Regions from separate parts of the Arthrobacter sp. JUb115 genome, predicted to be linked through region 1. Evidence: riboswitches for the same ligand, from Rfam matches in the RefSeq annotation. Region 1 holds a riboswitch; the other holds the start of a gene.
The links. A riboswitch is a leader RNA that binds a small molecule or an ion and turns the genes downstream of it on or off. The one in region 1 is predicted to bind S-adenosylmethionine.
Positions count from the first base shown of each region.

Region 2: linked by a shared signal. The riboswitch ahead of EDF61_RS10445 (OsmC family protein) and the one ahead of EDF61_RS08695 (flavin reductase family protein) in region 1 are both predicted to bind S-adenosylmethionine.

Region 1 is NZ_SOBS01000004.1:177,202-193,261, forward strand. Features, by position in the region: gene EDF61_RS08685 (PaaI family thioesterase) at 1-167, opposite strand, end outside; gene EDF61_RS08690 (long-chain-fatty-acid--CoA ligase) at 183-1,790, opposite strand; SAM riboswitch class IV at 2,167-2,283, shown strand; gene EDF61_RS08695 (flavin reductase family protein) at 2,378-2,878, shown strand; gene dnaB (replicative DNA helicase) at 3,947-5,302, shown strand; gene EDF61_RS08705 (ZIP family metal transporter) at 5,364-6,101, shown strand; gene EDF61_RS08710 (MFS transporter) at 6,125-7,507, shown strand; gene EDF61_RS08715 (helix-hairpin-helix domain-containing protein) at 7,521-7,709, shown strand; gene EDF61_RS08720 (GNAT family N-acetyltransferase) at 7,720-8,052, opposite strand; gene EDF61_RS08725 (pirin family protein) at 8,070-9,071, opposite strand; gene EDF61_RS08730 (MarR family winged helix-turn-helix transcriptional regulator) at 9,241-9,702, shown strand; gene EDF61_RS08735 (hypothetical protein) at 9,789-10,046, shown strand; gene EDF61_RS08740 (SRPBCC family protein) at 10,104-10,544, shown strand; gene EDF61_RS08745 (SDR family oxidoreductase) at 10,795-11,559, opposite strand; gene EDF61_RS08750 (AEC family transporter) at 11,758-12,774, shown strand; gene EDF61_RS08755 (cupin domain-containing protein) at 12,881-13,216, shown strand; gene EDF61_RS08760 (ABC transporter permease) at 13,284-15,557, opposite strand; gene EDF61_RS08765 (TetR/AcrR family transcriptional regulator) at 15,731-16,060, shown strand, end outside.
Region 2 is NZ_SOBS01000005.1:88,577-104,636, reverse strand. Features, by position in the region: gene EDF61_RS10480 (hypothetical protein) at 1-322, opposite strand, end outside; gene EDF61_RS10475 (hypothetical protein) at 547-1,020, shown strand; gene EDF61_RS10470 (Rv1352/Rv1906c domain-containing protein) at 1,023-1,658, shown strand; gene EDF61_RS10465 (TM2 domain-containing protein) at 1,711-2,499, shown strand; gene EDF61_RS10460 (hypothetical protein) at 2,664-3,263, opposite strand; gene EDF61_RS10455 (SDR family oxidoreductase) at 3,501-4,271, shown strand; gene EDF61_RS10450 (L-idonate 5-dehydrogenase) at 4,261-5,316, shown strand; gene EDF61_RS10445 (OsmC family protein) at 5,393-5,944, opposite strand; SAM riboswitch class IV at 5,976-6,097, opposite strand; gene EDF61_RS10440 (DEAD/DEAH box helicase) at 6,238-9,453, shown strand; gene EDF61_RS10435 (MarR family winged helix-turn-helix transcriptional regulator) at 9,516-9,959, opposite strand; gene EDF61_RS10430 (dioxygenase family protein) at 10,383-11,180, shown strand; gene EDF61_RS10425 (S8 family peptidase) at 11,268-13,229, opposite strand; gene EDF61_RS10420 (AEC family transporter) at 13,872-14,813, opposite strand; gene EDF61_RS10415 (enolase C-terminal domain-like protein) at 14,936-16,060, opposite strand, start outside.

The sequences.
Region 1 (16,060 bases):
ATCGAGGTGTAAACGCCGCCATGCACCACGCCCCAAGGGGTGTGGTGGTTCTCGTCCAGCTGCGCGTGGCCGCGTACTTCCGTGGCCGTGATTTCGTCGAATTCCAGTCCGATGCTTTCGGTGAAGCGGCTGGTCTTGTTGGGAATCCGCGGTGCAGTGTTTTCCAATTGGTGATCCTCAGGCTAGTTCGGTGTGCTGGCTTCGAGCGCTTGGGCGCGCAGGACATTCTTCTGCACCTTACCAGTGGAGGTGCGCGGCAGATCCTGCGGGAAGACGATGGTGCGCGGCACCTTGAAACCGGCAAGCTTTTCGCGGGCGAATTCAATCAGCGTTTGCGCGTCCAGGGAGGATCCGCTGGCGCGGATGACATATGCCACCGGACGCTCGCCCCATTTCTCGTCCGCGATGCCGATGACGGCCAGGTCCAGCACCTCTGGGTGCGAGGCGAGGGCTTGCTCCACCTCGATGGTGGAGATGTTCTCGCCGCCGGAAATGATGATGTCCTTGGACCGGTCGCGCACCTGGATGTAGCCATCCGGGTGCATGACACCCAGATCGCCGGTGTGGAACCAGCCGCCATGGAAAGCTTGGGTAGTGGCCGCTTCATCGCGGTAGTAGCCGATCATGACGTTATTGCCGCGCAGCACGATTTCGCCCATGGTCTGTCCATCCGCCGGGACATCGTTCATGTTCTCGTCAACAATGCGTGCGGACTCGGCGGTAATCATGCCAACGCCTTGGCGGGCGAGCTTCGCGGCCCGGTCCGGGCCATCGAGGGCATCCCACTCATCCTGGTACTCGCACACCGTGTACGGTCCGTATACCTCGGTGAGGCCATATACATGGACTACCTCGATGCCCAGCTTCTGCAGCTTGGAGATGATTGCCGGGGACGGGGGAGCACCTGCGGTGGTGATGCGCAGTGGAGCATCGAGCTGGTGGGCGCGGGTGGAGTCGGCGATGATTGAGCAGACGGTCGGAGCGCCGCACAAGTGGGTGGTTCCAAGATCCTCGATGGCATCCCAAACGGAATCTTCGCGCACGCCGCGCAGGCACAGGTGCGTTCCTCCCGCTGCGGTGACGGCCCATGGAGTGCACCAGCCGTTGCAGTGGAACATCGGCAGGGTCCACAAGTAGCGGGTCTTGGCCGTGAAGCCCTGGTGGTGCGCTTCGCCCAACGAGTTCAGGTAGCTGCCGCGGTGCGAGTAGAGCACGCCCTTCGGCTTGCCGGTGGTGCCCGAAGTGTAATTGAGAGTGATCGGAGCCCGCTCGTCGGCGATGGCGTAGGGAAGTCTTTCATCCGAGGCTTGTGCGATTAGCTCGTCCAAGGTGGCGTCCACGGGCACGTCCGGACGTTCTCCGGCGTACTGGTCATCGGTGATCTCGATGAGCGCCTCCAGCGTTGGGTTATCGCGGCGCAGGGTCTTCGTGTTTTCCAGCAGCTCTGTGTCGGCAAGCATCAGCTTGGCAGCAGAATGATCAATGATGTATTGCAGCTCGTGGGCCGAGAGTCGGGTGTTCAGGGCAACGAGGACTGCGCCTGCCAGCGGTACGGCGTAATGCGCCATGAGCATTTCGGGAGTATTCGGTGCCAGCACGGCCACGCGGTCGCCCGGCTCAATGCGAGCCTTCAGCGCCTGGGCAAAGCGGTGCACCCGTGCTTCGAATTCTTCATAGGAGAAGCTGCGAGTTCCATGGATGACGGCGGTCTTCTTCGGATAGGCCTCGGCTGTGCGTTCCAAGAAACGCAGTGGGGTCAATTCTGAATGGTTTGCCTGAATCTCTACCATGGTGTGGCTATTCCTCAATCGTCATCGATGGTTACGGAGAACAATAAGCAGGAGTGTGACTCAATGCACTCCATGACCAATAGTGGCATGAACCTCAGCGTCATGCCGGGAAACCAAGTTTCATTACGGTGGGCGGTAGGGAATTCGCGCCAGGGCCCCGAGCCCAGGGGAGGAGTTAGTGTTCTGCCGAATCAAGAGCGGCGGAAGCCTGCTGCGATCATGGGGCCGAAGCGTTCAAGAAGCGCGGCGTATGGCGAATAAAAGACTGCCCAAGGACTTCTGGCGGGGCCTTGGATCGAATATTGCGTCGAATATTGCGATTTGCGAAGTGAAATGTTTGACGGCTGTTCGTCATGAGCCATATCGTTTTAAACAGAATCAAGAGCATCAGCTATAAGCCCTGGCTTGCTGATCGGCAACCCTCTCAACGGTAGTGGGGTGCTCCAGGTGAGGATTCGGTTCCACGCAAAATGTGCTGGAACAAGTACCGCACACGGCGCGGAACTTCAGCCCAAGCGGCTTCGAGTAACGAGAAGCCAATGCTTGCAGGCTACTGCGCGGTGGGCAAGACCCAAAGGAATCGAGCCATGTCATTGAATCTTGAACTTGACCCGTTGACCCTGCGCAAGGTTTTCGCTCAGCATCCATCAGGGGTAGCCGCCCTCTGTGCAGAACTGGATGGCGTGAAGACCGGAATTGTCGCTTCATCGTTTACCGTGGGAGTTTCCCTCGAACCTGCACTGGTGATGTTCGCCGTGCAGAAGTCCTCGAACACTTGGCCAAAGCTGCGCGAAGCTGGCCGCATTGGCGTCTCAGTGCTGAGCGAACGCAATGATGGTGTCTGCGCTCAGATTGCGTCGAAAAATGGCGACCGGTTCCGCGGAATCGATACCTATTCCTCGGACCAGGGCGCGCTCTTCGTCAACGACTCCACGTTGTGGCTGGAGACTTCGATCTACAACGAGGTCGAAGCGGGGGATCACTGGGTAGTCCTGATGGAAGTCCACGGGCACCGCACCTCCGAGCACTCGCCACAGATCTTCCATGATTCGCGGTTCCATTCGCTGCCGATTCCTGAGCTCGTATAAGCGCTTCGCATCTTCCAAAGCTCCGGCCAGATCAAATCATCGATCTGGCCGGAGCTTTTTGAATTCCGGTTAGGCGGGTTGAGCCGTTCCCCGCAGCCCTCGACACCGGCAATGCCCGTTCTCTCTCGCCACCCTGAAGACGTGGCAAGATGGCTGGCAATCTCATGGCCTGCCATCTTGGGCCAGCTGCCCCAGGCATTTGGCGATAACCTCGTCATCAAAGTATCTGTCGCGAGAAACCTTGAACTCGCCATATCCGCCACCCGCCTGGGTCGTCGAACAGAACCGCGCAGGTAGCTCATGGATCCTCGCTGCACGCTGGACCAGAGTGGCAGCGAATTGCCGGCAACCCTCGGATGGGGTTTCCGAGCCATGCAAAGGCTGCGCATCACAAATGAAACCGGCGCTTTATGGGGTCTTCACTGGCGCGCGTCGCGGACGCGAAGTGGCGAGAGTGCGCCGGCAGCCCAGTCGCTGATCCAGGTTCGCCCGCCGAGTCGTTGCACACATTAAGTTATCCACCGCCCCCGAACGCAGAAACCCTAGCCGATTGTGGACTACTGGAAGATCCGGCCTTGCTGGCGAATTTAATCCACGGTGACTTAGGGTTTTGTAAATTCACCAGTATCCACAAGGTTATCCACAAAACTGTGGACAAGACGTGGGCAAATGTGTACAAAGGGTGAAAAACCCCGGGAACTGGGCGATTAAGGGTGTTGATAACCTTGGGTCGGTTGGCGTGAGCTTCAATGAATTAAGTTTCTGTCCACAGGTGTGCGAATACAAACAACCAAGTCAACAGATATTAATGATACGTAGAGTGGGGTAATCCACAGAGTTCTCCCCAGACTGTGAACAGGGAACTCCACAGGTAGAGGAGTGTTATCCACATATTCTGTGGATAATGAGGTTTACGCCTGTTAATAACAGCCCTAGTGTTGGGTTCGGGAGAGAAATATCCACAGGCGCCTGACATCCAAATGTCCGTATCGACTGACACGATGAAGCGTTGCCATGAGGCAAGGATAATTTTTCCCAGCGGGTCAATAGGGGATGGAAGTGTCTGCAATGAGTGCTGAGCCGGTTTACGAAGGACGAGATTCCGACGCAGGGCGCAAGCCGCCACAGGATATCGAGGCCGAGATGTCGGTCCTCGGTGGCATGATGCTCTCCAAGGACGCCATTGCTGACGTCGTTGAATCCATTCGCGGCACCGACTTCTACCGTCCCTCCCACGAATCAATTTACGAGGCGATTGTCGACCTCTACGGTCGTGGCGAACCAGCCGATGCGGTCACCGTAGCCGACTTGCTGACCAAGCGCGGCGAAATCTCGCGCATTGGTGGCGCCGCCTACCTTCACAATCTCATCCAGCAGGTTCCAACTGCAGCCAACGCCGGGTACTACGCAGAAATCGTGCGCGAACGCGCCGTGCTGCGCCGATTGGTTGACGCTGGAACGCGTATTGTCCAGATGGGCTACTCGCCAGATGGTGAAGTTGACGCAATCGTCAACGAAGCCCAGGCAGAGGTCTACAAGGTGGCCGAGAACCGCAGCAGTGAAGACTATGTGCGACTTTCGGACATCATCGAAGACACCGTTGATGAAATCGAGAACGCGGCCAACGCGGGCGATGGCATTACCGGTGTGCCCACCGGATTCTATGAATTCGACGAGCTGACCCAGGGCCTGAAGGGCGGCCAGATGATCATCATCGCCGCCCGTCCTGCGGTGGGCAAGTCAACCTTCGCGCTGGACTTCGCCCGTTCTGCTGCCATCAAGCACAATATGGCCACCGTGTTCTTCTCCTTGGAAATGGGCCGCAATGAAATTGCGATGCGCCTGCTCTCGGCCGAAGCATCCATCCAGCTCCAGGATCTGCGCAAGGGCTCGGTGGAAGACGCACAGTGGACCAAGATCGCCACGACCATGGGCCGGCTGAACGAAGCCCCGTTGTTCATTGATGATTCGCCGAACATGTCCATGATGGAAATCCGTGCCAAGTGCCGTCGCCTCAAGCAGCGCAATGAGCTGCGCATGATCATCCTGGACTACCTGCAGCTGATGAGCTCGGGCAAGCGCGTGGAATCGCGCCAGCAGGAAGTTTCCGAGTTCTCGCGTAACCTCAAGCTGCTCGCCAAGGAACTCGACGTTCCGTTGATTGCGCTGTCGCAGCTGAACCGTGGTTCCGAGCAGCGTACCGACAAGAAGCCAATGGTTTCGGACCTGCGCGAATCGGGCTCGATTGAGCAGGACGCCGACATGGTGATTTTGCTGCACCGTGATGACGTCTACGACAAGGAAAACCGTCCGGGCGAAGCTGACGTGATTATCGCGAAGCACCGTGCCGGTCCGACCAAGACCATCACCGTGGCCTTCCAGGGCCACTACTCGCGCTTCAATAACATGTCCACCGAGGGTTAGTCCCAGTCAGAACTCATATGGCACCTACTAAGCCAGCGAATTGCTGGCTATAGTGGGTGCCATGTTCGCTTCGATGCAGGCTTTGCTGTGGGGCACTGTGGCCGGCTCGGCCCTGCTGCTGGGATCTGGCGCGGCCTGGTGGCTGAAGATCCCCAAGGTCTGGGTCAGCGCCATCATGGCCTTCGGTGCCGGGGTCCTGGTCAGCGCACTGGCCTTCGAGCTGGTGCTCGAAGCCTATGAAACCGGCGGCCTCGTTGCGACGCTGGGCGGCGTGATCGTGGGCGCTGCCTTGTATTTCGGCGCGAACCGGCTGCTGGCCTGGAGAACCTCAAAGCGGCAGGCGCAGCGCGCAGGAGAGCAGGAGTCATCGGGAACCGCGCTCGCGGTCGGTGCACTCATCGACGGCATTCCCGAGTCCGTGGCGCTTGGACTTTCCGTGGTCGCCACCGCGAGCATTAATCCGGCGATGCTCATCGCCATATTCATCTCCAATGTCCCCGAGGGACTGGCGAGTACCGCACAGATGAAAGCGTCCGGGCGCAAGGGGTCCTCGATCGTTTTGCTCTGGGGATCGATAGCCATTTCCTGCGGCATCGCTGCCTTCCTCGGAGCGCTGCTGCTGGAATCCATGCCCGGTGAAGTGCTGGCCTTCGCCACCGCGGTCGCTGCCGGAGGCATCTTGACGATGATCGCCGACACCATGATTCCGGAAGCCTACAAGGTGGAGCTCGACTACACAGGGTTGCTGGTGACCTCGGGCTTCCTGGCGGCCTTCAGCCTGCACGTGATCGGCGGCTAGGGGAAACCTGAGATCATGGATGCATGCCCCTGAACCGCAGCAGCCAATCAGCCGAGCGCGCCGAGTCAACGATCTATGCTCCGCAGTATCTTGCCACCACCCTTGGCATGTTCGTGCTCGTCTTCCTGGTCGCTTTCGAATCCATGGCCGTGACCACGGTAATGCCACTGGTCAGCGAGCTGCTGGAGGGCGAACGCTACTTCGCCCTGGCCTTTGCCGCGCCAATCGCCAGCGGGATGCTGGGGATGGTTGCCGCCGGAGAAGTCACCGACCGGTGGGGGCCGAAGCACCCGCTGTCCATCGCCGTGGCCGTTTTCTGCATTGGGCTGCTGATCTGCGGTTCAGCCGAGAACATGCAGGTCCTGATTGCCGGGCGCATCTTGCAGGGAATTGGCGGTGGCGCGATCACCGTCGCCATCTACGTGCTCATTGCCCGCGCGTATCCTGCGCATCTGCATTCCAAGATCTTCGCCCTGTTCGCTACCGCCTGGGTGGTCCCGGCGATGATCGGCCCCTGGCTGGCCGGCTTGATGGCCGTGCACCTCGGTTGGCGCTGGGTGTTCTCCGGCGTGGCGGTGCTGGTGGTTCTCGCGTTCTGCGGGATCGTGCCGGCGTTGAAGTCGCTGAGCTCCCAGCGCAATCCGGACCTGGGGCCGATTTCCAAGAAGCGGCTGATGCTGGCCGGCCTGGCTGGACTGGCTGTCATCTGCATGAACTTGCTCGGCAATGCGCAGGGCAGCTGGTCCCTTCTGGGACTGGTCTTGGCATTGGCGGTAGCCCTTGCAGCAATTCGCCCGTTGCTGCCCAAGGGCACGTTCAGCTTGGCCAAGGGGCTGCCGTCCACCATCATGACCCGCATCTTCGTGGCCGGGGCCTTCTTCGGCGTGGAAGTCTATCTGCCGTACCTGCTGCGCGAGGATTACCAGCTGGGTCCCGACCGGGCGGGCCTGATCCTGACGGCCTCGGCATTGTGCTGGTCGGTGGGTTCATGGCTGCAAGGAAAGCTGGGGGATAAGGTGGAATCCTCCACCTGCATCACCGTGGGTGCGATCGCCGGCAGCGTAGCGATTTCAACCGCATTGGCCACCGCGATCTTCCATCCGCCGGTCCTCGTGCTGGTCTGCGGATGGGCCGTGGGCGGCTTCGGCATGGGGATGATCTTCCCGCGGCAAAACGTGAACATGCTGGCCCTGTCTGCCAAGGATGAACAGGGATTCAACTCATCGGCAATGACCGTGGCCGACTCCCTGGGCAACGCCGGAACCACCGCCATCGGTGGCGTCATCTTCGCGATGGCCGCCACCGGGATGGAGTTCATCTCGGTCTTCAGCTTCAGCCTCTTGCTGATTCTGGTCCTGATCGCGATCTCGCCGCGCACCAAACCTGTTGCGCAGCCAGCAGCCTGACTACGCTGGGATCATGGACACAGAGCTTCCCAAGACGAGCAACCCCGCCGCCAGGGCTTTCGAGCAGGCCGGCATCACCAGTCTCGAGCAGGCGGGGCAAGCCGGCACCGCGGCGCTGCTCGCGCTGCACGGCGTCGGCCCGAAAGCCATCCGCATCCTCCGCGACGAGCTGGCCGCACGCGGCCTCAAGATGAACCCCTGAGATCTCCGGTTTAGCCGCGCGGCAGGATGCCCAGGTGGTCCTTGTCCGGTTCCACGATATGCTGCGCATACTCGGTGTGCTTGGCAACGTAGGCCTTCACGTACGGGCAGACCGGAACGATCCTGGCACCGCTGGCGATGGTGTTCTCCAGCGCGAATTTCACCATGACGCTGGCTAGGCCCTGTCCGCCGTATTCCTCATCCACGGTGGTGTGGAAGAAGATCCGCTCGACGCCTTGGGCCCCATCAAAATCGCGGTAGTGCGCCGCTCCGATGATCTTGCCGTCATCGTCGAGGGCGAAGCGCTGGCGCTCGGGCAGGAATACTGGTTTGATGTCGCTCATTGGGAGTTCCTTATTGGTTAGGCGGGGTTCACGCGCGGGCGCAGGCGAACGGTGGGAAGTGCTGGAGCCGGCAAGGCTGCCGGAGTATTAGGCGGGAAAGGCCCGAAGCGATCCTCGGAGGCATCCCCGGGCTCGGCCCCGATCTCGGCCTGCCATTGCGCGCGGAACGCGAGGACTTCCTCATGGGTGCGGCCTACGAAGTTCCACCACATCAGGATGTCTTCCTTCAGCGGCTCTCCGCCGATGAGCAGCGCCAGAACCGGCTGGTCCCCGGACTTCAGGCGCAGGGTCGTGCATCCCGCACGCACGAACCCGAGATCGCGTGGAGCGAGTTCATGGCCGTTGACTTCAAGATTGCCGGAGTCCAGGAGGATCCCGTGCTCATGGTGCCCGGGGACAACCACTTCGATCTCGGTGTTCGGTTCAAGGCGCAGTTCGGCGCCACCGAGCTCGGTGTGCGTCTTCACCGGGGAGGTGGACGACTTGCCCGACACCCCGTAGGTGCCAAGGAAGACCGACAGCGACCAGCCGGGAGCGGTGAGCGCTTCCGGGCGGTAGTTCTCAAAAGTATGTTCCATATCCCGTGCATGATCCGGCAGCGCGGTCCATAGCTGGGCGCCGTGAAGGATGGTGGTGTCTTCGGTGAGGATCTCCGAATGGCTGATTCCGTGCCCGGCGGTCATCAGATTGACCTCGCCGGGTCGCACGGTCGCCTTGAACCCGGCCGAATCCATATGGTTGATCTCTCCGGTGAAGAGCCAAGAGACAGTCTGCAGTCCGGTGTGCGGGTGACGGGGCACGTTCATCCCGCCGGTGACTGCGACATCGTCAGGACCGTAATGGTCCAGGAAGCACCAAGCGCCGATCAGGCTGCGCTGCTTTTGCGGCAGTGTCCGGAAGACCGTCATTGCCCGCGGACCGCCCAAGGGCACTTCGCGTGGTTCCAGGATTTCAACCTCTGCCTGGGAACGCACTGCACTGCAGCCGATCTCCTCAGGCCGGTGCTCAAGATTGCTCATATGCCAAGGCTATTCACTGTGGCCCGCTTTGACTACTTGCGCCACCGATTCGAACGCAACTGGAATTGGCGCTGCGACCCGGGGCAGCTTTCGGCCCGGGCACGGTATTCTCGACCGCGGTACGATCAATGCAGTGGTATTAGGCATCTTTCAAGGAGCTTGCGACAACGTGGACAGTGCTATTCTTCGCGACGAAGATCTTCTCAAGCTGGAAAAGCAGGTGTGCTTCGGCCTGGCCGTAGCCTCGCGCTCGGTGATCTCGGCATACAAGCCCGTGCTGGATCCGCTGGGGCTGACGCATCCCCAGTACCTGGTGATGCTGGCCCTTTGGGACTTGGGGCCGATCAGCGCCCGTGCCCTCAGCGGGCATCTGCACCTGGATCCGGGAACGCTTTCCCCGTTGGTCAAGCGCCTCGAAACTGCCGGTTTGGTGGCAAAGACGAAGAACCCGGACGATGAGCGGGCCGTCATCATTCAGCCCACCGAGAAGGGTGCCGCGCTGCGTGCTGAAGCGGTGGAGGTGCCGCGCGAAATGATGGCCCGGCTTGCCCTGACCGACAAGGATGTGCTGGAGCTGCGCGGCATCCTGGACCGCATTATTGCTGCAGGTTCGAACGCTCCGAAAAGCTAGAACCCCATTTAGTTGGTGCACCAACTAATGACGTATGATTGAAGTGCCAGTACTCGCAAACCCAATGACCGAAGAGGACGACGATCATGGATGAATCACCCCTGCCGATCATTTCCGATACCACCGGACTAAGCGTCGGCTACCGCATATTCTGGCGTCTGAAGTACTTGGGATTGTCCATCTTCGGTCCGGCCGAGCGCCGTGTCCTCGCCAGCCCTCGCGAACGCATCAAATGGGACCGCGCAATGAAGGTCATGCGCGCCCATGAAGCTGCCGGAACCTCGCCGGATGAGCAAACGCTGTACACCGCGAGCCGCATGGAGCCTCGCCGTCCGCAGGGGTAGTTGCCCCTGCGGGTGAACCTGATGGCGGGCCGCGATAATATTGACCTTATGGAATCGATGACTGAACTCGTAGTCGCCCGGCAATTTTCCGCACCGAAGAACGCCGTTTGGGCTGCCTTCGTCGAGCCGGAAATCATCGCCCAGTGGTGGGGTCCCGATGGCTGGCTTGTCGAGGAAGATTCCGTCGTATTCGAAGCCAAGGTCGGCGGCCGGCATGAGCTGAATATGGTGCAGGCTGATAACCCGGATGCCAAGGTGCCGCTCAAGGCGGTCCTGACGTCTTTCGACGAGTACGAATGCCTGGTCAGTGCCGACGGCCCGCACGAAATGACCTTGGACCTCGTGATCGAAACCCGTATCGAATTCAAGGAATTCGCCGGGCAGACGATGCTGACGCTGACCCAAACCCCATTGCCTTATGAGGTTATCGAATCCAGCACCAAGGCATGGAATTCCGCTTTTGCGAAGCTCGAAGCGCTGCTGGCGGAATTCTTCTAGGCCTTTAGTACGGCAGGGGAAGAACCAGCACAGCAGCTGCGAACGCCTGCCAGTTTCGCGCTCTTGCCGGCGGAGTCAAAGCGCAGCACGTGGCTGAAAGGCGTTTCGCTGCGGCCACTGGCGCAGTTCTGGCAGGTTCATGCCGTGTAGCGCAACCAGAATCCCATGATGATCTGATGGCGCGGAGCATTGCCGCACGCAACCGGAGCATCGACTTGCACGCCAATTCCTTCCTCCGGTTGCCTGCGCCCTAGCCTCGCCCGATGTAGGGCATTCCGCCAGCAGTGATGGTGAATTGGTTGATGGAGGTACCGAGCGGAACCCCGGCGATGTACGCAACGGCCTCAGCGGCTTGGGCCAGCGGGAATGTCGGCTCGACGAGCCGCTGGCCGCCCGGTTGCAAGGCACCCTGGGTGGCACCGAAATCATCGAGCAGGTCACTGGCGGTGTTGCCGATATCGAGCTGCGTGGCCCTGATCCGGTGCTCCCGTCCATCAAGTTCAAGGCATTTGGTCAAGCCGGCGATGCCGTGCTTGGTGACGGTATAGGCAACGGAGTTCACCCGCGGAACCTGCGCTGAAATCGATCCATTGTTGATGATGCGTCCGCCGTCGTTGGCCTTGAAATGGGCAAAGGCCGTGCGGGCCGCGTTGATGGCCCCGGTGAGGTTGATCCGGCAAACCTCATCCCACTGGGCCGGACTCAGCTCATCGATGGCTGCCGAGGGACCGAAAATCCCGGCATTATTGAACAGCGCATTGACCGTGCCGAAACGTTGCGCCGCTTCGGCAAACAGGTGTTCCACAGCCTGCGGATCACTAACATCCGTGGGAACCACCAAGGCGGAACCGTGGCCTTGCGCCGTCTCATGCAGGTTAGCCGCGGTGCGCCCGGCGAGCACCACATTCCATCCCTGCGCCAGCAGCAGGCGTGCGGTGGCGCGGCCAATGCCTGATCCTGCGCCGGTGATGGCAATCGTGCGCGGGGCCTGCGGGACTCCAGATGCGTGGGACATCAATTCTCCTTGCGGAAAGCTCAACAGTGATCGGACGAGGCGCGTGGTCTCATCCTAGGAATTTGCGCCGCCAAACCCCAGTTTTCGCCTGCATGTTGCGAAGCGCCCCCGGCGCATTTCCCGGATCAGCCTGGCAAGCAACTAACCTTGAAGTGCTCGGTCCCCGCGACCCCGGCCGAACATTCCCTAAGGAGGCTTGTGTTCCTCGACGTGCTCTATGGCGTGCTGCCGCTGTTCTTCGTCATGCTCATCGGCTACGGCGCCAGCCATGCACCCAAATTCCCGGCCAGCGTGGAACCGGCACTGAATGTGTTCGTCTTCTATGTCGCCTTGCCGGCGCTGCTCTACAAGGTGGTAGCCCGGGCGGATATCAGCGAAGGCGTGCCACTCGCATTCCTGTGGATCAGTATCGTCTCCGCGCTGCTTTTCGCCCTGCTCAGCTGGCTGGCTTTCCGCTATCTGCTGCGCGCAAACCGGGCGCGGGCGCTCGCCGGCATGCTGACCACCAGCTTCGGCAACGTGTCGTACTTGGGAATCCCGATTATCCTCGGCGTCATGGGCACAGAAGCCGGGTTCGCCGCGGGCATGGGGCAACTGGTCCACAACATCATCTTCATGGTCGGATTCCCCATCCTTGCCCAAATTCTCTTGCCCAACGGCAAAGGAGGCCAGCATCCGGCAAGCACAGCGCGCATCGCCCGGACCATCCGCAATGCCCTGGTTTACAGCCCGGTCACCTGGGCCATGGTCCTTGGCGGCACGGTAGCAATCCTCGGTGTGCCCGTGCCGCGGCCGGTGGACGACACCGTTGACCTGATATCCGCCGCGGCCGCCCCGGGTGCGCTCTTCGTCATCGGCATGTCGCTGAAGCGGACCATTGACCGTTCGCGTGCCAGGAAGCATGCACCGGTTGCTCCGGATGGCTCTGCGGCTGGCGGCAGCTGGGCGAGAACCTCCATCGCGGCCATGGTGCTGGGCAAACTCGTGGCGATGCCATTGCTGACGGTGGCCATGCTGCTTGTTTTCGCCCCGGATCTGGATCGCATCTGGTTCAATGCCGCGGTGCTCATGGCGGCCATGCCGGTCAGCGCAACCGCCTACATCATGGCCCAGAACGACACCGGGGATGGCGAGCCGACTGCGGTGGCCATCGTGATCACCTGCGTCCTGTCGGTCATTGCCTTGCCGGTGCTGGCTCAATTGGTACTGAAGTAGTCCCCGCGCTTTCCTTGACCTTTGCCCCGGTGCGGGGACAGTCTTGTAGCAGCACAGGCTAATCAGCCCGGAGTATCCAGCCCGAGAGATGAGATGCAGGGATTTGATGAAGAAGTTTTCGCTGGCCGCCATCGCCCGAACCCAGCTGAGGGAAGCCGCGGATGCAACCAATGGCCGAGCTGCCAGCACGGTTTTCGGCGGACATGAGCACACCCTGCGCCAAACCGTCATTGGGCTCACGGCCGGCACCGAGCTGCAAGAACATGTGAATCCCGGCGAAGCGACACTGCTGGTCCTCCAGGGCAGGGTCACCGTTTCATCCATGGGCAACCAGTGGGAGGGGCGCAGCCAGGATCTCATTGTGCTTCCCGAGGGGAGGCTGAAAATCAGCGCCACGCAGGATTCCAGCGTGCTGCTCACCGTAGCCAAGATCGATCGCTAGGGGACACCAAAATGCGGGCCATTTCACATCCATGAACCGGCCCGCATCTGCAGGGGAGAAGGACTGATTAGACGCTGACCGCGTCCTTCTCCCGGTTTCCAGTGCCGCTTTCGCCGGCCGCGGCTTCGGCGTCTGCCAAGTCCCCGGCTTCAGCGTCGATGGCGTCGGCGGATGCCGCGGCTTCGCTCGCCTTGGCTTCAAGCGCCCGGCCTTGCAGCGCGGCGAGCTCCTCGGCGGAAACCGGGTGGCTGGAGGTCTGCACCGGCTTGAGCTGGTCGATGACCATGGTCACGGCCAGGCAGGCCAAGGCCCAAATAGCCAGGACCACCAGGTGGGAGCCGAGCCCGACCCCGTCGAAGTAGACGATCGCGCGGATGGCTTCAACGGCAGCCGGCATCGGCAGGATGTCGTGCAGGATGGTGAAGATGCGCGGTTCCATGTAGATGGACAGCCCGCCATTGGAGGCGGGGACGCCCAGGAACATCACGATCAGCATGGTCGGGACCAGGCAGACCATGCCCAGCAGGCGGTTGAATACCGTGGTGAGCATGGCCACCGCGAAAATCGCGAGCATGCCGACGCTGAACAGCTGCCCGAAGTGGCCCACCACTGCCCCGGTGAACGGGCCGGCGATCAGGCAGAGCACGGCGGACATGAAGGCCGAGTACACGGCCACCAGCGGGACCAGTTTCTGCAGCGGGGCCATGTGCGGTGCCGCGGTGGCGCCGACCATGATGACCATGAAGCCTGCCATCACCCAGCCCATGCCCAGGTACATGGCCACGGTGCCCATATTGTCGTGCTCCGGAAGCGGGGCCAGCTCCTGGTGGTCCACGTCCATCTGCTGCGCTTGGCCGATCTGCGTGAACACCTGGACCACCAGCTGCGATGCGGCGTTGCCGGAAGCCTGGGCGGTATAGACGGCAGCTTCCGGGCTCTGCTCCGAAGGCAGCACGAAGGCCCCTGACAGCTCCTGGGACTCGACCAGGTACCGGGCGTCAGCGGCATTGTCCATGGCGGTTAACTCGAACATGCCCTCCATGGATTCGTTCAGCGAATCCACGGTCTGCTGGGCCTGCTCCACGGAGGAGCCCACGACGGCTACCGGCATGTCGCGTGGCACCGGGGTCTGCATGGCGCCGAGCATGGAGCTGAGCATGATGGCGATCATGCCGAAGGGCAGTGCGGCCAAGGTGATGTAGCGCCACGCCTTGTTCTTGGGGCGCGGGCCGCCATGCAGGGAAGCGACATTGATCTGGGTGGGGATATCGCTCTTGCCCTTGGCGATGCGCAGGGCATCGAGCAGGGCGACCAGCAGCAGCGCCGCGACGGCACCGCCGGCGAGAATCAGGATATGCCGGGCCGCTCCGTCGCCGTTGAAGTACAGCACCGAGCGCATGGCTTCGCCCAGGGTCGGCATCGGCAGGAACTGGTGCAGGAACGGGAAGATCTTCGGCAGGGTGTAGACCGACATGCCCATATTGGAGGCCGGCTGGCCCAGCACCATGAACAGGAACATTCCGGGGATGACGGCCATGGCGCCGAATATGCGGGTCAGCAGCAGCTGCCCGGCGCCCACGGCGAAGACGCCCAAGGCCAGGGTCGACCACGCGGGCAGGATGCTCGCGGCAGGAATGACGCCCAGGATCGGGCCGCCGACGAGGATGCCCAGCCCGGAGAGCAGGATCGACCATCCGCCCAGCAGCGGCAGCGCGCGGCGGCGCTTGAGCAGTTCCGGGGAGTTCGAGAAGGCCATCGACCAGGGCATGTAGCCGGCAGTGATCATCGCGGTGGCCAGCAGCATGGCGCCCATGCCCATGGAGTCGTTCTCCGGAAGCGGCACCAGATCCTGGGAAGCCAGTTCCAGCGACTGCTCCATGATGACCGGCGTGAGCACGGCCGTGATGGCCGAGGTGGCTGACATGCCGGCGCCGCTGGCGGTGTACAGCGTGGCCGTATCGCCATCGAGGTCCACCGCAGCGGTGACTTCGCGGTCGTAGACCAGCTCGCGGGCTTCGCGGGCCGAGTCCACGATGCGCAGGTCCACGGCCTCAGCATTGCTGTCCTCCAGCGCCCGGGCAAAGTCACCGGCCGCTGCGCTGCTGGTGGCCGAAATGGCCACCGGCATGTTCGCGGCTGACTGGTGGTGCATGGCTCCCAGGTAGCCCCAGATCATCATGCCCACGATCATCAATGGCATGATGAAGACTGCGACAGTCCTGCCGATCTTTTCGGCCTTGGCGCGTTTGGCGGCCGCTTCCTGCTCGGAAAGAGGCTGCTTCTCGTGCTTGGCCCTGCGGGAGGGCGGCGGGTTTTCAGTGACTGCGGCGTCGTTGCTCAACTGCGCATGTTCCTTGGATTCTCGGTCTGCAGCGGGGTGCGAGGCAACCCGCCAAGGTCTTTAGTTGAATACTAACAACTAATTTACGCCATATGGCGTAAAATTGTCTGCAACTGTGCCGAGGTTCACTTCCTGGGTGCCGGGACGAGATGATGCGAGGAAAGGCGGGAACGGTGAGCCGACACGGCGATAAGGCGCGGGAGGTCTTGCTCGATGCGGCAGAAGAGCTCTTCGCGAGCCACGGCATAGACGCCGTATCGAATAGGAAAATTACCGAGCATGCCGGTACTGCCAACCATTCGGCGATCAAATACCATTTCGGGAGCCGCGAGGACCTGTTGCAGGCCATGCTCCAGCGGGCACTGGGCGACATGCGCAGCTGCCGCAACCGCCTGCCATCCCTTGCTGGCGGACCGGAGGCGAGCCTGCGCGAGGTGGTCACCGTGCGGACCCTTCCCTGGATCTATTCCTTTGACGCGCTGCCGCGGCCCTCCTGGCGGGCG
Region 2 (16,060 bases), on a different contig from region 1:
TCGGCGAAAACTGCGACAATGGCCGGCCCAGGAATTGCTGCAGGGACAGAAGCGAAGTGACGAGAGGAAAATTCTCCCGCCCCAGAGTTGCGTAGGACGCTGAGTCTTCTTTGAACTCGGGGTTGTTTCCGCGGCCGGTTACTTGCAGCCACTGAACTATTTCTTCGGATACGAATAGTTCCTGGGCGCCGCTTTTCAGTTTCGAATCCGGAAATGGAAAATCCGTGCCCCGGCTCCTTGTGCGCCAGACGGAAACCACGGGGCGCTGGACGTTGGCGAGGCGTGCGATGTCCGGCAAGGAAATCAGCTCTTGCGCGTTCATCGTGGACTCCTTGATGTCGATCGGTTGATAGGTCCGACCCTATAAGATGATTCATCAATTATCCATGAGTACTCCTGATAACCCTCATTATCAGTGATTTGCTACTCAAATTAGAGCTACGTCATCCAATCTGGTTTCACGACGGATTCAGGCCGCATCGCCGCACCAGGTGCTCCAGGCAAGGACGTCGAAATCATCGAATACTCGCCCCCCAGGAGGCCGCCGTGGAACCACAGACGCAGGGACCTATGGTCCCGCCTGAAATGCTCAGGCAACGCCCGAAGAAATCATGGCTGTTGCCAGCCTGCATTGGAATAGCAGCAGGTACGGTTCTGGGGCTGCTGATTGGTTCGGCTGTATCAGATGGCGGTGGCATTGCCAGTGGGTTGACTCAAAAGAAGATTGACCAAGCAGTCGAAGCTTGCGCCATCGATTCTGAGGGATTCACCGTGATGAATGACGGATCTGCAATCTCGCTCAACACCAAGGGTAAGGATTATACGGACACCGGAACGTCCAACATCTTCGCCTATTACTGCATGCTCAACGAGTTGGGCGTCCCTGAGACAACCCAAGAAAAAATGGATCGCACCAGAGCTATGGATGGCACACAAAGCGATACCTGGGACTCGTTAAAAGCTAGCTGGTCTTATCACCCGGACAGCGGCGTCAACGTGGTTATTGAAGGAGTGAACTAGAAATGTTAAACGACAAGCAGATTTCAGCGGAGTCGTTCGATAACCCAGCAAAGACTAAAGGCAAGAAGAAGCGCTGGGGACTCATCCTCTCTTCAATACTCGTTGTTGGGGCCTTGGCCGGAGGCGTGTTCTGGGGTATGAACCTCGTCAATCCGAAGGAATCCGAAGAGTATTTGGCCCTGTCCGAGTCGCATTCAGCGGTCGCAGCGGAACGGGATTCGCTCCAATCCGACTTCGACGAGCTTGAAGCCGGGATCGCCGGCAGGGAAGAAGCCGTGGAGGAACGCGGCGCCGCCCTGGATGAACAGGCCGCCAATCTGGATACGCGTGACCAGGAGCTCCAGGATGCGGAAGACAAGGTCGCTGCCCGCGAAAAGGCGGTCGGAAAGATCGAGGCGGAACAGCTGGAAAATTCCGTCGAGGACGGAGTATGGACGGTCGGCAGCGACATCAAGGCCGGCACCTATCGCGCCAAGGAAGCTGTGGGCAGCGACTGCTATTGGGCAGTGGTCAAAACGGGAACCAATGGCAGCGACATCATCGACAACGGCATCCCTGGCGGAGGGCGTCCCGCCGTCACGGTCAAAAAGGGCCAGGACTTCGAATCGAAGCGCTGCGGCACCTGGGTGAAGCAGTAGAAGCCCGCACACCAAACATCAGTGATCATCACCTACTCTTTTAGGAGCCATCATGAGCTATACCAATGCACAACCTTCGTCAATAGGGCAGTATCCCGCACCTTACCTTCCGCCGAAGTCTTTCATGACGACCTGGTTGCTCTCCCTGCTGCTAGGTGGACTGGGCGTTGACCGTTTCTATCTGGGCAAGGTGGGCACCGGCCTGCTGAAGCTGCTGACTTTCGGCGGTTTTGGAATTTGGTCCCTCATCGATCTCATTATCATCCTTTCTGGTGGCATGACCGATAAGTTCCGTCGCCCGTTGGAGGGGTATGCGCAGCACAAGAAGCTGGCATGGATCATCAGCATCGTTCTGATCGCCATCGGCGCAGTGATTGGAATCAGCACCGGGGTCTCTGCCGGAAAGGCTGTGGATCAAGCGGTCACCAACACACCATCTGTCGTTAAAGAACCAACCATCGAGGCTTCGGCGACTGCTGCAGCAACTGAGCAGGCTGCTGTTGAAGAAGAACCCGTGGCAGAGGAACCTGCGGAGGCCACGTGGCAGGAGGTCGTTACCCTCGATGGAAAGACCGACAAGGCCAGCAAGGTGTTCGAGCTCACCGGGGCTGAAGCCCGGATGACCTATTCCTTCAAGGGGGGCGAAGACATGTCCCTTGGCGCGATCTACATTCTCACCGAGGGGACGGATCTGATGAAGGACGGCGGGCTTCCCGAAGCCATGATTGACGGTCCGGTTAGCGAAGAAACGGCTCTGCACAAGACCGCGGGCAAGTACTTCCTGGATGTGAACGCTGCAAACTTCGACGGCTGGACCGTCACCATCGAAGAAAAGCGCTAACAGAGATTCCGAGGCGGATCATTTGGGAGAAACTCCTCGGAAATGTGCTCCGGTGGGAACTCTTATGGGGAAGAGGACCCACCGGGGTTTGGACAAAGGTAGTCGCCCACGCAAGTCTTGGACTTACGTGGGCGACTATCCGTTCGTAGCATCGATTCTTGAAGTTATCGTTGGTTGCCCAAAGCGAACAAGGCTTGGTCGATTTCTCTGGCCGTCCACGTTTGGTCATGTTCATCAAGGAGCTGAATGAGAACTTCCACTTCTTGCATGTACCGGCGGTACCGGCCGCGACTGTTTGCCAACTGAATGCCGAGGAGCGTCAAACCATGGTGCGCACGGCGATCGTAAATGGCCATTCGTTTCGGTGCTGCGGCGACGATGACCGCTGAAGCTAGTGCGTCACCGGTGGTGAACCCGGGCAATGCTCCTAGAGCGCTTCGTGATTTCTCGGCGGCTTCCGGAACACTGAGCAGCTCGTCATTCGCGTACTTGAGTACGTTTTCAGTGGCCTCACGTACCTCTAGGTCCGGGGTGTTCATGAGCTTCTTTGCCCACTTGGTGTCGGCTCTGAGCCGTTTCCATAGAAGCAAAGAACCAATGTCAGCTTTCCCGAGGGAGCCGGTCTTGGCAAATCGTTCCGTCACCTCTTCAAGAACCTCGTCGTAGTGTTCTGAAGTGTCGCTCGTGTAGTCTTCGTGCGCTCGGGAAAGCTGAATCCAAAGAGGGATTTCGCTACCCTCAGTCAACGTCGTCGATGAGTCCATGATCCTATCCTGACATCAATATTTGAAGACGTGTAAGTCCCGATGTTCAGGGCATCCGAGATGTTCTGACGCTTGCTGAAACTGAAGCTCTTAAATCCTACTTTTAGCTGTCTTGGGCATCATAAGTCTGATATGTTTTAGGGAAGCGACGGGGCTGATTTTTCGGATTTAACAGCTGGTTCATACCGCTGATGAGTTCCCGTCGATGTACCATCGACACTTCATGCGAGGGAATTCATGAGCCAACTTTTTGACCTGTCCGGACGGCTGGCCCTGGTCACCGGATCCTCCCGCGGCATTGGCCGCGAACTTGCCCGTGCCCTGGCCGAAGCCGGAGCCACCATCATCCTGCACGGCCGCGATGCGCAACGCTTGGCCGAAACTGCCGCCGAATTCGGCACCCGCTATGGCGCCGAGAGGATCCACAGCGTCTGCTTCGATGTCACCGATGATGCCGCCGTGCGCGAGAACATCGCCGCCATTGAAAAGAACATCGGCCCCATCCGCATTTTGGTGAACAACGCGGGCATCCAACACCGCGTGCCCATGCTGGAACTGGAAGTCGCCGACTGGCAGCGCGTGATCGATACCAACCTCACCAGCGCCTTCCTGGTGGGCCGAGAAGTCGCACGTGGCATGGTGGAACGCGGCGAAGGCAAGATCATCAACATCTGCTCGGTGCAAACCGATCTGGCCCGTCCCACTATCTCCGCCTACACCGCAGCCAAGGGCGGACTGCGCAACCTCACCCGCGCCATGACCGCGGAATGGGCCTGTTCGGGACTGCAAATCAACGGCATCGCACCGGGCTACATCCACACCGAAATGACGCAGAATCTGGTGGATGACGAGAAATTCAACTCCTGGATTCTTGGCCGCACCCCGGCGGCCCGTTGGGGTACCGTCGAAGACCTGGCCGGACCAGCAGTCTGGTTGGCCTCGGACGGATCGAACTACGTGAACGGTCAGACCATTTTCATCGACGGAGGCATGAGCGTTGTCGTCTAATTCCCTCGCCACCAGCACGTTGGCCGTCGTGGCCCATGCAGCCGGTGATTTGCGTATTGAACAAATCGAGCTGGCAGCGCCGGGAGCAGATGAAGCACGCGTTGCCATCGCTTACGGCGGTATCTGCGGATCAGACTTGCATTACTGGAGCCACGGCGCCGCCGGGGAATCGATCCTCAAGGCTCCAATGGTTCTCGGGCATGAAATCGTCGGCACCATCATCCAGGCCGCCGCTGACGGCAGCGGGCCGGCAGCCGGAACCAAAGTCGCCGTGCACCCGGCAACACCAGGTGAGACGGGGGAACCCTACCCGGCCGACCGCCCGAATCTCTCCCCGGGGTGCACCTACCTGGGCTCGGCCGCCCGCTACCCGCACACCGAGGGCGCATTCGCCCGCGAAATGAACCTGCCATCACGCATGCTGCGTGAGCTGCCTGCTGGCTTAGCACTGCGCGATGCGGCACTGGCAGAACCGGCTGCGGTTGCTTGGCATGCGGTGTCGCGCGTCGGCGAAGTCGCCGGCAAGAAGGCGCTGGTTATTGGTGCTGGCCCGATCGGAGCTCTCGCTGTAGCAGTGCTTAAACGAGCCGGGGCCAGCGAAATTATCGCGGTAGACATGCACGCCAAGCCGCTGGAGATTGCCAAGCAGCTCGGTGCCACCTCCACCCTGCGCGCCGATGGCCAGGAAGCAATCGCCCAGGTGGGCGCGGACGTGGTCATCGAGGCCAGCGGCACCTACCGCGGATTGGCCTCCGCGGTGCGCGGTGCCGTGCGCGGCGGTCGAGTGGTCATGGTCGGGTTGCTGCCCTCAGGAGAACAACCCGCACTCATTTCGCTGGCTATTACCCGCGAGCTGGAACTGGTTGGTTCCTTCCGCTTCAACGACGAAATCGACCATGTGCTTGCTGCCCTGGCCGACGGTTCACTGCAGGTTTCCGAGGCGGTAACCCACGAGTTCCCGGTCGCCGATGCGCTTGAAGCCTTCGAAACGGCCAAGGATTCGGCTCGCTCCGGCAAAGTCCTGCTGAACTTCCTGGGGCAATAGTTGGCTTCAGCTAGAAGTGCACCGCGGCGGCCCCTGAAGTCGGGGGCCGCCGCGGTGCTTTTTAGTTCAGCGAACTCTAGTTGGTCTCTGCGATGCTTACCGCGGTTGTCACGGGCACCGGATTGGCGAAGAGGTCCAGCACCGGGCAGTGTGCATCCACTGCGCGGCGCAGTTCTTCATAGCGTTCAGCTGATTCCGGTCCGGCAATCCGGATGTCCAGATCCACCGACGAGAAGCCGGGGCGGATGGTCTGGTCGATGCCGAAGAGTCCGCGGACATCGAGGTGGCCATTGGCCTGGATCTTCACGTCGTCCACCTGGATGCCGAGGTTCTGCGCGTACAAGCGGTAGACCACAACCTGGCAGGAGATGAGCGCTCCGAGCGCGTATTCCACGGGGCTTGCGGCCAGGTCGCTGCCGCCCAGGGCAGCTGGCTCGTCGACCTGGAAGGTGTGCTTGCCGGAGACAATGTTGCTGGCTACCGAATCGAAGCCTTCGCCCTCGACGGTGAAAGTCAATTGGGCACTTTGCGGGGCAGCCGAAATTCGTTCGCCCCAGCCCTTGCCTGCTTCCTGCAGGCGCTGTGCGCGGTCTTCGGATACGGTTGGGGCAGATGCTGCATTAGTCATGGGGAATTGATCCCCTTTCTGGCGCAAGGGGCGCCATCGCTTACGCATCTTGGCGTTCAAGATGCGTCGAATCTTCACCTGGGGCACCCCGCACAATGACGCAGGAGGGTTGCCGTCCACTCAGCCAGGGCTCAAAGAGTGGAACTCGTGATTCAGTGATTAATTTCTATCGGTTGCAGGGCCCGCGGGTAAAGGGCAGAAGTAACTTTTCGTCACCGGGCATCTTGCTTTCCGGCTCGCTAAGATGGAATCTAGCTCTCGGGCGCCCACTGCACGAACAATGAACGGCGAGTATGGAATTCCAGCTGACACTTTCTGCGGCCCAGACCTTGGTGACCGAATCCGAATACAACCTGGGCCAATTCCTGTGTGATTCCGGAAAAGTGCAGATCGCCAACCGGGTAATGCGCCCGGGATCTACCCGCATCTCCGGTGTGGTGCTGCGCGAATCGGTGATGGCCCAATTGGAAATCACCGCGGGCAATATCAGCTTCACCAGCTTCTGCGGCAAGCATCCGGGGGTTCAGTCCTGTGAAGACGTCGCCGCCTTGCTCATTGAGGTCACCACCGAAGAAGACCAGGGCTTCTTCGTCTCCGACTCCGGGGTGGATCCCCACGCATGGAAACGCAATAGCAAGCCGCAGTGGGAACGCACCCTTGACCGTCTGCTTCCAGTCATTTCCGATGAGCCGCTGGTTGCCGAAGAACCGCTGGGATTGATCCTGAAAGTGGTCAGCGAACCGCGTTATGGCGGCGAGGACGCGCTGACCTTGCAGGCACGCCCGGCCCGCCAGGGCACCAAGAGCCCCTGGATCCAAACCGGGATCAGCTGGCGCAATGTCGCTTTTGATACGCGGTTCTCCAAGAAGCAGCGTCGTGCGGTCGTTGAACTGGACCGGTTGCGTGAACACGTTGAACAAGATACTTATCGCCATTCGTGGGATCCCAAGGAGTGGATCTCCTTGATGGATCTTCCAGGCCAGGACCTGCTGGATGCGTTCGAAGCCCTGCGTGAAGCTGGAGTGCAGATCGTCAACGGCGGTTCTACGGCCAAGGCCCCGGTGGAGTTCAGCGAGCAACCAGCCATGGCACACGTGGATGTGCGTCGCGGTGAACATGGCCTGAGCATGGAAGGGAAGCTGCGCGGGCCGAGCGAAGAGCACGTCTACCTCTTGCCCATAGGCACGCCGCCGACCTTGTTGGCTTACGCGTCCAGCCCCTTGCCGAAGGCCAGGGAAATCGGTTTGGCCCGGTTCGCTGAACCGGTCACGAAGGAACTGGCCACATTTATTGAATCCGGTGCGCAATCCATCCCGCAGGAAGGCGTTGAGCTTTTCGAGCGCCAGCACCTGGACCGATTGCGCCTGATGGCACCGTTGAAGAGCGAGGATGACAGCTACAGCATCCCTGTTCCAGCACGCCCCAGCCTCAAGCTGTCCCTGGAGAGCATCCGAACTCCGCTGACCGTGAGCTATTCCTGGGAGTACGCCTCCGCGGGCCCCCGCCAGTATGCCGTGGAAAAGGAAATTGCTGCTTCGGTGCAGGACAAGCTCGGCGCGCAGGCTTCCTTGGGGCAACTGACCTCTTCAGGAATCTTCCCGCCGAAGGAATTCAGCACCTCCGAATCCATCGATTTCTTGGTCTACGCATTGCCGCTCTTGGCAGAGCATCCCGATGTGGTCGTTGAAGAGCAGAACAGGCTGCCGAAGTACCGGATCAGCCACGCGCCGGCCGCTGTCAGTGTCGAAGCCGGCGAAAGCACGGGGGACTGGTTCGACTTGTCTGTGGAAGTGCTCCTGGACGAGACCAAGGTCCCGTTCCCACTGCTGCTGGAGGCCTTGACCAAGCAAGATGAGTATCTCGTCCTCGATGACCTTACGGTGATCCCGATTGATGGTGCAGATTTCACGCAGCTGCGCCAGCTGATATCAGAGGCCGGGGAGCTGGGCACGGTGCAGGGCGATACGATCCGCATCCATAAGTTGAGCATCGACTGGTGGCAAGAACTGGTGGATCTGGGCATTATCGAAGCCCAGCACAACCAGTGGCTGCAGACCATGAAGGCGCTGCAAAGCGGTGAAGAAATGCAGCCGGTCCAGCTAGCGGAAACGTTCAACGCTGAACTGCGCCCGTATCAGGGCCACGGCCTATCCTGGCTCAACTTCTTGCGTACCCATGATCTCGGCGGCGTCCTTGCCGACGATATGGGTCTGGGCAAGACCGTCCAGCTGCTGGCTTGCCTTGAACAAGCGCGCGTCGAGGATCCTGCCCAGAAATTCCTGGTGCTGGCTCCTACCTCGGTGGTGGGCAACTGGATCAATGAGGCGCAGCGATTTGCGCCGCAGATGAGAGTCACCGGCATCACTTCAACAGCTAGAATGAGCGGCCAAAGCATGGCGTCGCAGATCGGTGACGCCCAATTGGTAGTTACCAGCTACACGATCTTCCGCCTGGCCTATGAGGATTTTGAAGCCGCCGGATTCAACGTCATGATCATGGACGAGGCCCAGCAACTGAAGAACCATGCCTCCAAAGGCTACAAGCAGGCCCGGCAGCTGCCAGTGCCGTGCAAATTCGTGGTCACTGGCACACCCATGGAAAACAACCTGATGGAACTGTGGGCGTTGGTCTCACTGGCTGCACCAGGCCTGCTGGGCGGTGCGAAGTCCTTCAAGGACAACTACCAGAAACCCATTGCCGACGGAGACCAGGAGCGCCTGGAGCGCCTGAAGAGCCGACTGCGTCCGTTCGTGCTGCGCCGTACCAAGGAACAGGTCGTTCCAGAGTTGCCGGCGAAGACCGAGCAGGTGCTGGAAGTCGAACTGGAGCCGGGGCACCGCAAAGCCTATGACCGCCGCTTCCAGCGCGTGCGGCAAGAAGTCCTGGGCCTGGTTGACGACGTTGATTCGAATCGCTTCCAGATTCTCCAATCGCTGACCTTGCTGCGCCAGCTGGCCTTGGATCCGTCCCTGGTAGGCGAGGGCGATGCCCCGAGCGCGAAGCTTGAAATGCTGCGCGAACTCATGGGGGACGCGGTTTCTGAAGGGCATAAGATTCTGGTCTTCAGCCAATTCACCAGTTTCTTGGCCAAGGCACGCGACGTCGCTGAAGAGCTGGGCATTGAGCACGGATACCTTGATGGGTCCACCACTGGCCCAAAGCGCAAGGAACTGATTGACGGTTTCAGCGAGGGAGATTTCCCGGTCTTCTTCATCTCGCTGAAGTCCGGCGGCTTCGGCATTAACCTCACTTCCGCCGACTACTGCATCTTGCTGGACCCATGGTGGAACCCGCAGGCCGAAGCCCAGGCTATTGACCGGGCCCACCGCATTGGGCAAACTCGTCCGGTCTATGTGTACCGCTTGGTGGCAAAGGACACCATCGAATCCAAGGTGCTCGCGCTGCAGGCCAAGAAGACGCAGCTGTTCAATGATGTCCTGGGAGAGACTGCCCAAGCCGCGCAGAGTGCGGCGTTAAGCGCCGATGATTTCCTGGCGCTGATGGAGTGAGCCTAAAAAGCTGAAGCCTTGGAAACCAGAAGGTCTCCAAGGCTTCAGCTGAAGATCGGGAACTAGAGAATCTGTTCAAAGCTGTCGTTGAGGCGGTGCAGGAGATCTCCAAAATTCTTCAGTTCGGAGGCTTCCCATTCCTTGAGCTGGCGGCGCAGTTCCTCACGCAGCGTGTTACCGCTGGAGCGCCATTTTTCCTTGGCGATTTCTGTTGCCGAGACCAGCTGGGCCCGGCCATCGGAAGGATCCTGGGTGCGGGTGACAAGTTCCAGAGACTCGAGGTGCTGCACGAGGCGGGAAATAGTCGCCTTGTCCAGACGCAGTTTTTCTGCGAGTGCTCCCTGTTGCTGGGCTTCATCACGGATGACCACTGCAAGCAAGCGGTACCCCGGATCCTGCAGGTCCGGGTGGATGATCTTGGCGCGACGGATCAGCATCTGGCGGGCGCGCAATAAGATGGCGGTGAATTCTTCTTCGACCGTCTGCATCAGTTCTTCTTCTTGCATACAAACCATTCTAAAGATTAATGGTCAATAAGTCTGATATTGGAAACCGCAGCCGTTCGAAGCCGAAGTGTTGAACGTACTGCGAATCCCCAGCTGAGCGTAATTAATGGCTTGGAAAAGACTGGCCAGGCAACGCCTGATGCCTGCAAAGCCGTACAGTTCCACTTCTCCGGCGCAGCTTAGGAACGACTTGCCAATTGCATTCGTGATTAGAGAAGCAATAGATTTCCGCCGCCGCTCAGAAGCAGAGCAAGAAAGCCATGGCCTCCGTTGCCGCTGGCGTTGGACCCAACGTGGTGCGGCGAATCTGTCCGCACTGTCCACGGGCCTCTTGGAGAGCATTGAGGGTCTTGCATGAATTAGATATCGGGATTCATGAAAATAAAGCTTGACGCTTCAACTAATGGTTGGTAGTTTTTAATCATGAATCAGCTATCCGATACCCCTCCCGTCTTGTTCCTTAGCCATGGCGCACCGCCACTGGCCGACGACCAGCGCTGGACCCAGGAGCTGGCTAGCTGGTCCGGCACTTTCGAGAAGCCGAAAGATATTCTGATGATCTCCGCGCACTGGGAAAATGCGCCGGTGACGCTGAGTGCTACCCAGCAGAAGAACGAATTGGTCTACGACTTCTGGGGCTTCGACCAGAAGTACTACGACGTTCGCTACGACGCGCCAATGGCGCCCGGGCTGGCCAATGAAGTCGAACGGCTGACCTCGGCCTATGGCCATCACGTGGAGCGCGACGAGACGCGTGGACTGGACCATGGCGCCTACGTGCCGCTGAAGGAAATGTTCCCGGATGCGGATGTACCGGTGGTGCAGATGTCCATGCCAACACTGGATCCTGCAGGACTCTTTGATCTGGGCAAGAGCTTGGCACCCTTGCGCGAGCGGGGAACCTTGATCGTTGGCTCCGGATTCACCACCCACAACTTGCGCTGGTTCAACCCAGCCGGCGGGCCGGATTCGGCGCCGCCATCGGCCTCCAGCGAGTTCGACCACTGGGCCGAGGAGGCAATGGCCCGCGGGGATGTGGACTCCATCCTCGACTTCCTGCACAAGGCCCCGGCGGCCCGCGAAGCGCACCCGCGCTCGGAGCATTGGGCTCCGCTGTACGTTGCGCTGGGTGCGGCATACGCCTCGGGTGGAATTGATGCCAAGACGGCAATTGACGGTTTCTGGTACGGCCTGTCCAAGCGCTCCTGGACCTTGAGCTAGGCGATATCCCTATCTTTCCCGCAGCAAGCGCGGCACCGATTGGTGCCGCGCTTGCGCAGGTAATAGTGGACTTTTCTGGTCGATCCTCTAGCTGGCGGCTACCGATGCATCATCAATGCGGAACAAGGTAGCCTGCGAGCTGTCTTCCACGCCCTTGAAACGCAAAGTAACGGTCTTACCGCGGAAGTTGTTCAGGTCAACGGCCTGCAGTTCGTAGGACGAGCCGGCATCCAAGTTCGACCAGGTGCCCATGTTGTAGGTTCCGTAGCCGTCCAGAACCTGTACGGTCAGCTTGTCGTACTGGCTATAGGCAGTAGTTTCATTGGTCAGCACATGCAGGTAGAACTCCAGCTGCGCATTGGTGGCATCTGCCGGGATGGCGACCTTCTGGTCCAGGGTGTAGGTGTTGGAATTGCCCCAACCATTCAGCCCAGCTAATCCGCTGCCGGAGCGGGCTGCCGAGCCGGACTCGAAGGTGTCGGCGCGGTTGGCGGTCCAGTAATCCGCCCCGTTCTCGAAGCCAGCATTCTTCAGCAGGTTGCCGCTTGGCTCCGGATCCGGAGTTGGCTCCGGGGTTGGTGTTGGGTTGCTGCCGTCCAGGGCATTCATGATCTTGGCGGCATCCACCAGTCCGGCGCCGCAACCGATGCTGCAACCGCCTGGCATCGCGCGGGTGCCCTGCTTCAACGCAGTTTCCACGGAGGCGGGGGACATCCCAGGGTCTGCCGACTTCATCAGTGCGACCATGCCCGCTACGTGCGGGGTGGCCATGGAAGTGCCCTGGTAGAAGGCATAGCCCTGGCTGGATGGAGTAGTGGTGCCGGTATTGATGGTGGACAGCACGCCTTGGCCGGCGTAGCGGGTGTCGCCACCAGGTGCGGTGACGTCAACGGCCGAGCCGTAGTTCGTGTAGTACGACGGAGCGCCCGAAGGGTTGCTTGCCGCTACGGTAATGACGTTTTCGCAGTTGGCCGGGCGGGAATTCGAAGCGTTCTGGCTTTCGTTGCCGGCGGCAACTACCACCGAGGTGCCGCGCGAAACCGCGGCGTTGATGGCCGCCTGGTAGGTAGTTCCGCAAGCGCCGCCACCGCCCAGGGACATGTTGATGGTGTCTGCCGGGGTTGGGTTATTGGCAATTCCCGGGACCGCACCGCCCGAAGCCCAAATGATGGCATCGGCGATGTCGGACAGGCTGCCGCCGCACTTGGCCAGGACGCGGACTGGCTGGATCTTGGCATCCGGGGCAACTCCGGCCACGCCGCTGGAGTTGTTGGTGACTGCGGCTACGGTGCCGGCCACGTGGGTGCCGTGCCAGGAGGAATTGCCCGAGTAGCTGCCGCCGCATTCACCGGCGGCGTACCAGTCGCCCTCATCCTGGGGGTTCGCGTCGCGGCCGTTGCCGTCGCGGGCCGAGGCAGAGCTGGAGACGAAGTCGTAGCCGGAAACGATGTTGGCGTTCAGATCCGAGTGCGAGGTGATGCCGGTATCCAGGACTGCGACGATGCTGCCCTCGCCGGTGGCGATGTCCCAGGCCGAAGGCAAGCGCATCCCGTTGGTGCCGCTGTAGTGCCACTGCTCGCCGTACCGGGTGTCGTTAGGCGTCATGGAAATCTTCATGATGGCATCGGGTTCCACCGATTCCACGAGACCAGACTGCGCAATATCGGCCATGAACTCCTTGGCGCCGTTGCCCTTGAGTTTCTTGTCGGCCTTCACCACGAAGCTGCCGGTGGCCATGGCTCGCATTTCCTTGACGGTAACGCCTGCTGCCTTGGCTGCTTGGCCCCAGGCCTTGGCGCGGGAGGACTTGCCCGTCTGCGTGGCTGAAGCCTTGTAGGTGACGATGAATTGGTCGTAGGCCTCGCCTGATTGAACCGAACCGATCTTGACCTTGTCTTCGCCATTTGCCTTGGGGAGGGACTTTTCAGCGGGAGCCGATACGGGGGAGGCGGTAGCTGGCAAGGCGCCAGCGCCGAAGCCGCTCATGCCGATCACTACGGCCGCGGAGACGGCCAGGGTTCTCCGAAGAGGGGTAGAAAAACGTGCCATTGATGTTCTCCTTGTAGGGTTTTTGGGCGCACAAAGGTCGGTGATCAATCGATGTGGTGTGTGCCGGTAGGAGCGTAACTGCTCGGCAACTCCTAAAGGAAGTACTTCTCAAATAAATCTTTTATATTCGCTCATGTACTAAAAAGGTGTTTCACATATTTCTGTGGAACTATCCCGGCGGACTCGCAGATTCGAAAAATGAATGATGGTTATCTGCATGTTTGGGGAGTTCGAAATTTTCAGATCCGCACTGACCATGGAAAACACATAATTATTTGCATAGCGAACGCTATCTTTCCAAAGTTGTTTCACGCTAGGAGTACATTCCGGGATCCAGCTCTCCTGGCGTCGAAGCCGTGGTCCAAGCGTGCTAAGTATCTTGGCTAATTCATTGAATAAATGGCGTCCCTCCGGATTCGGCACCGTGCGATGGCCAATAGCCGCTTGGTTGCCAGCTCATCGGCTGGACGCTTGGCCAGCCCATCAGTTCCGCCGAGTTACCGTTCGGAAGACAGCTGGCAACGGATAGCTTCGGCAAGGTGGTTCGAGCGCATTCGAGGCAGGGATTACGCTGTCGCACGGGATGGGTAGCAGCGGCAGGCCCAAGATGCCCACCGGAGCGAATACCGGTGCTGCACGTATCTAGCCCAGCAAGAAGGCAATGACCAGCACACTGGGAAAGGTCAGCAGGGTGCTTGCCAGCACCACTTCGCGCGGCACGGCGACGGGCAGCTTGAATTGCTGGGCAAACAGCAAGACGTTTTGCGCGGTTGGAAGCGCCGCCATGATCACCACTCCGAGAAGTTCGATTCCTGATAGGCCGAAAACGAAGCGGGCAACGAGCCAGGCGAGCAAAGGCATGAAGAACACCTTGAACGCGGTCGCCAGATAGATTTCGCCGCGCAGGTTCTTATCTGACAATGGACGCTGGCCGTATAGCGCCATTCCAAAGGACATCAGCAACAGGGGGATGGATGCGTCGCCAATCATTTGCACTGGCGCATGAATGACTTCGGGCAGTGCCAGGCCAAAGAAGGAGAACACCGCACCGAGGAAGGTCGCAATAGAGACAGGGTTGGCGATGGACTTGAGGATCATTTTCGCACCGGGCAGGCCATCCGCGTCACCGGACTTGGCGCGGGAGAGCACCGCGAACATGCACAGGTAGACGGGAGCGATGATCAGCAACTGCGCGATGAGCACCGACACTACGGGACTGGTGCTGCCCACCGCATAAAGGGCCAGCGGCACACCGATATTTCCAGCATTCACATAACTCGTGGACATGGCCGCAACGGGCAGCCGATGAGCTGGAGTCTTGAAGGCCAGCCGCGCGACCAATGCATAAGCGGAGCCGGTCAGCACCGCAACCATCAAGGCTATCGGGGTGAATACACCAACCACCGCATGCAGATCGGTACTGGCAAGCAGGGTGAACATCAGGGCGGGGTTGGTGATGTAGAAGATGAGCGGGGTGAGCCCCTGGGCAATGGCCGCGCGTTGTCGCGGCAGTGCGACCGACATCAGCAGGCCGATGCCGATGAGGATCAAGACAACGGAGAATCCCTGTAGAACTCCTTGCATATTGCCTTTCCCGCCCGGTACTGGTGTTCCCAGCTCCGGGGCTTCTCGAAGCCGTGGACGGCGAGGGTGCGAAAGCTCCCTCTACCGTCCACGGTGCATTATTCAGATTCCCTGGCAGCCCATCAGCGAACCAGCGCGGGACTCTTCGAATCGAAGGTCCAGCCGGGAATCAGGTATTGCATGGACACCGAGTCGTCACGCGAGCCCAACCCATGTTCCAGGTACAGTTCGTGGGCTTGGGCGACCCGATCCATGTCCAGGCTGACACCCAAGCCGGACCGCTGCGGAACCTTGATCTCTCCGTCCCGAATCACCAATGGTTCCTCGGTCAGGCCCTGTCCATCCTGCCAGATCCAGTGGGTATCGAGTGCCGTGATCTCGCCCGGAGCAGCGGCGCCGACCTGGGTGAACATCGCCAGCGAGATGTCGAAGTGGTTGTTCGAGTGCGACCCCCAAGTCAGTCCGAACTCGTTGCACAGCTGGGCAACGCGCACTGAACCGGACATGGTCCAGAAATGCGGATCTGCCAGGGGGATGTCTACCGCATTGGTGCGCACCGCGTGCGCCATTTCTCGCCAGTCAGTCGCAATCATGTTCGTGGCGGTCTGCAGACCGGTCGCCCTGCGGAATTCGCTCATGACCTCGCGGCCCGAGAAGCGGCCCTCAGGGCCGCACGGATCCTCGGCATAGGCCACCACTCCACGCATGCGCTTGCCAAGCCGGATAGCATCTTCGAGCAGCCAGCCGCCATTGGGGTCAAGCGTGATCCGGGCTTCGGGGAAGCGTTCCTTCAAAGCGATGACAGCATCGACCTCGGAGTCCCCGTCCTGGACGCCGCCCTTCAGCTTGAAATCCTTGAACCCGTAACGGGCCTGAGCCGCCTCGGCCAGGCGCACCACGGCTTCTGGTGTCATGGCTTCCTCGCGGCGCAAGCGCTCCCAATCGTCGTTGCCCTGCGGTTCGCGCAGATACGGCAGATCCGTCGTATCCGGGTTGCCCACGTAGAACAGGTAGCCGAGCATCGGAACCGCGTCGCGCTGCTGCCCGTCGCCGAGCAGTTCGGCCGCCGGCACTCCGAGGAACTGGCCGTGCAGATCCAGCAGTGCAGACTCAAGTGCGGTGACTGCGTGCACGGTGGTGCGCAAATCGAAGGTCTGTGCACCGCGTCCGCCGGAATCGAGGTCTGCGAAGCGGGCTGCCACCTGGCGCAGCAGCGAACGGTAAGTCGCCACAGGGGCGCCGGTAAT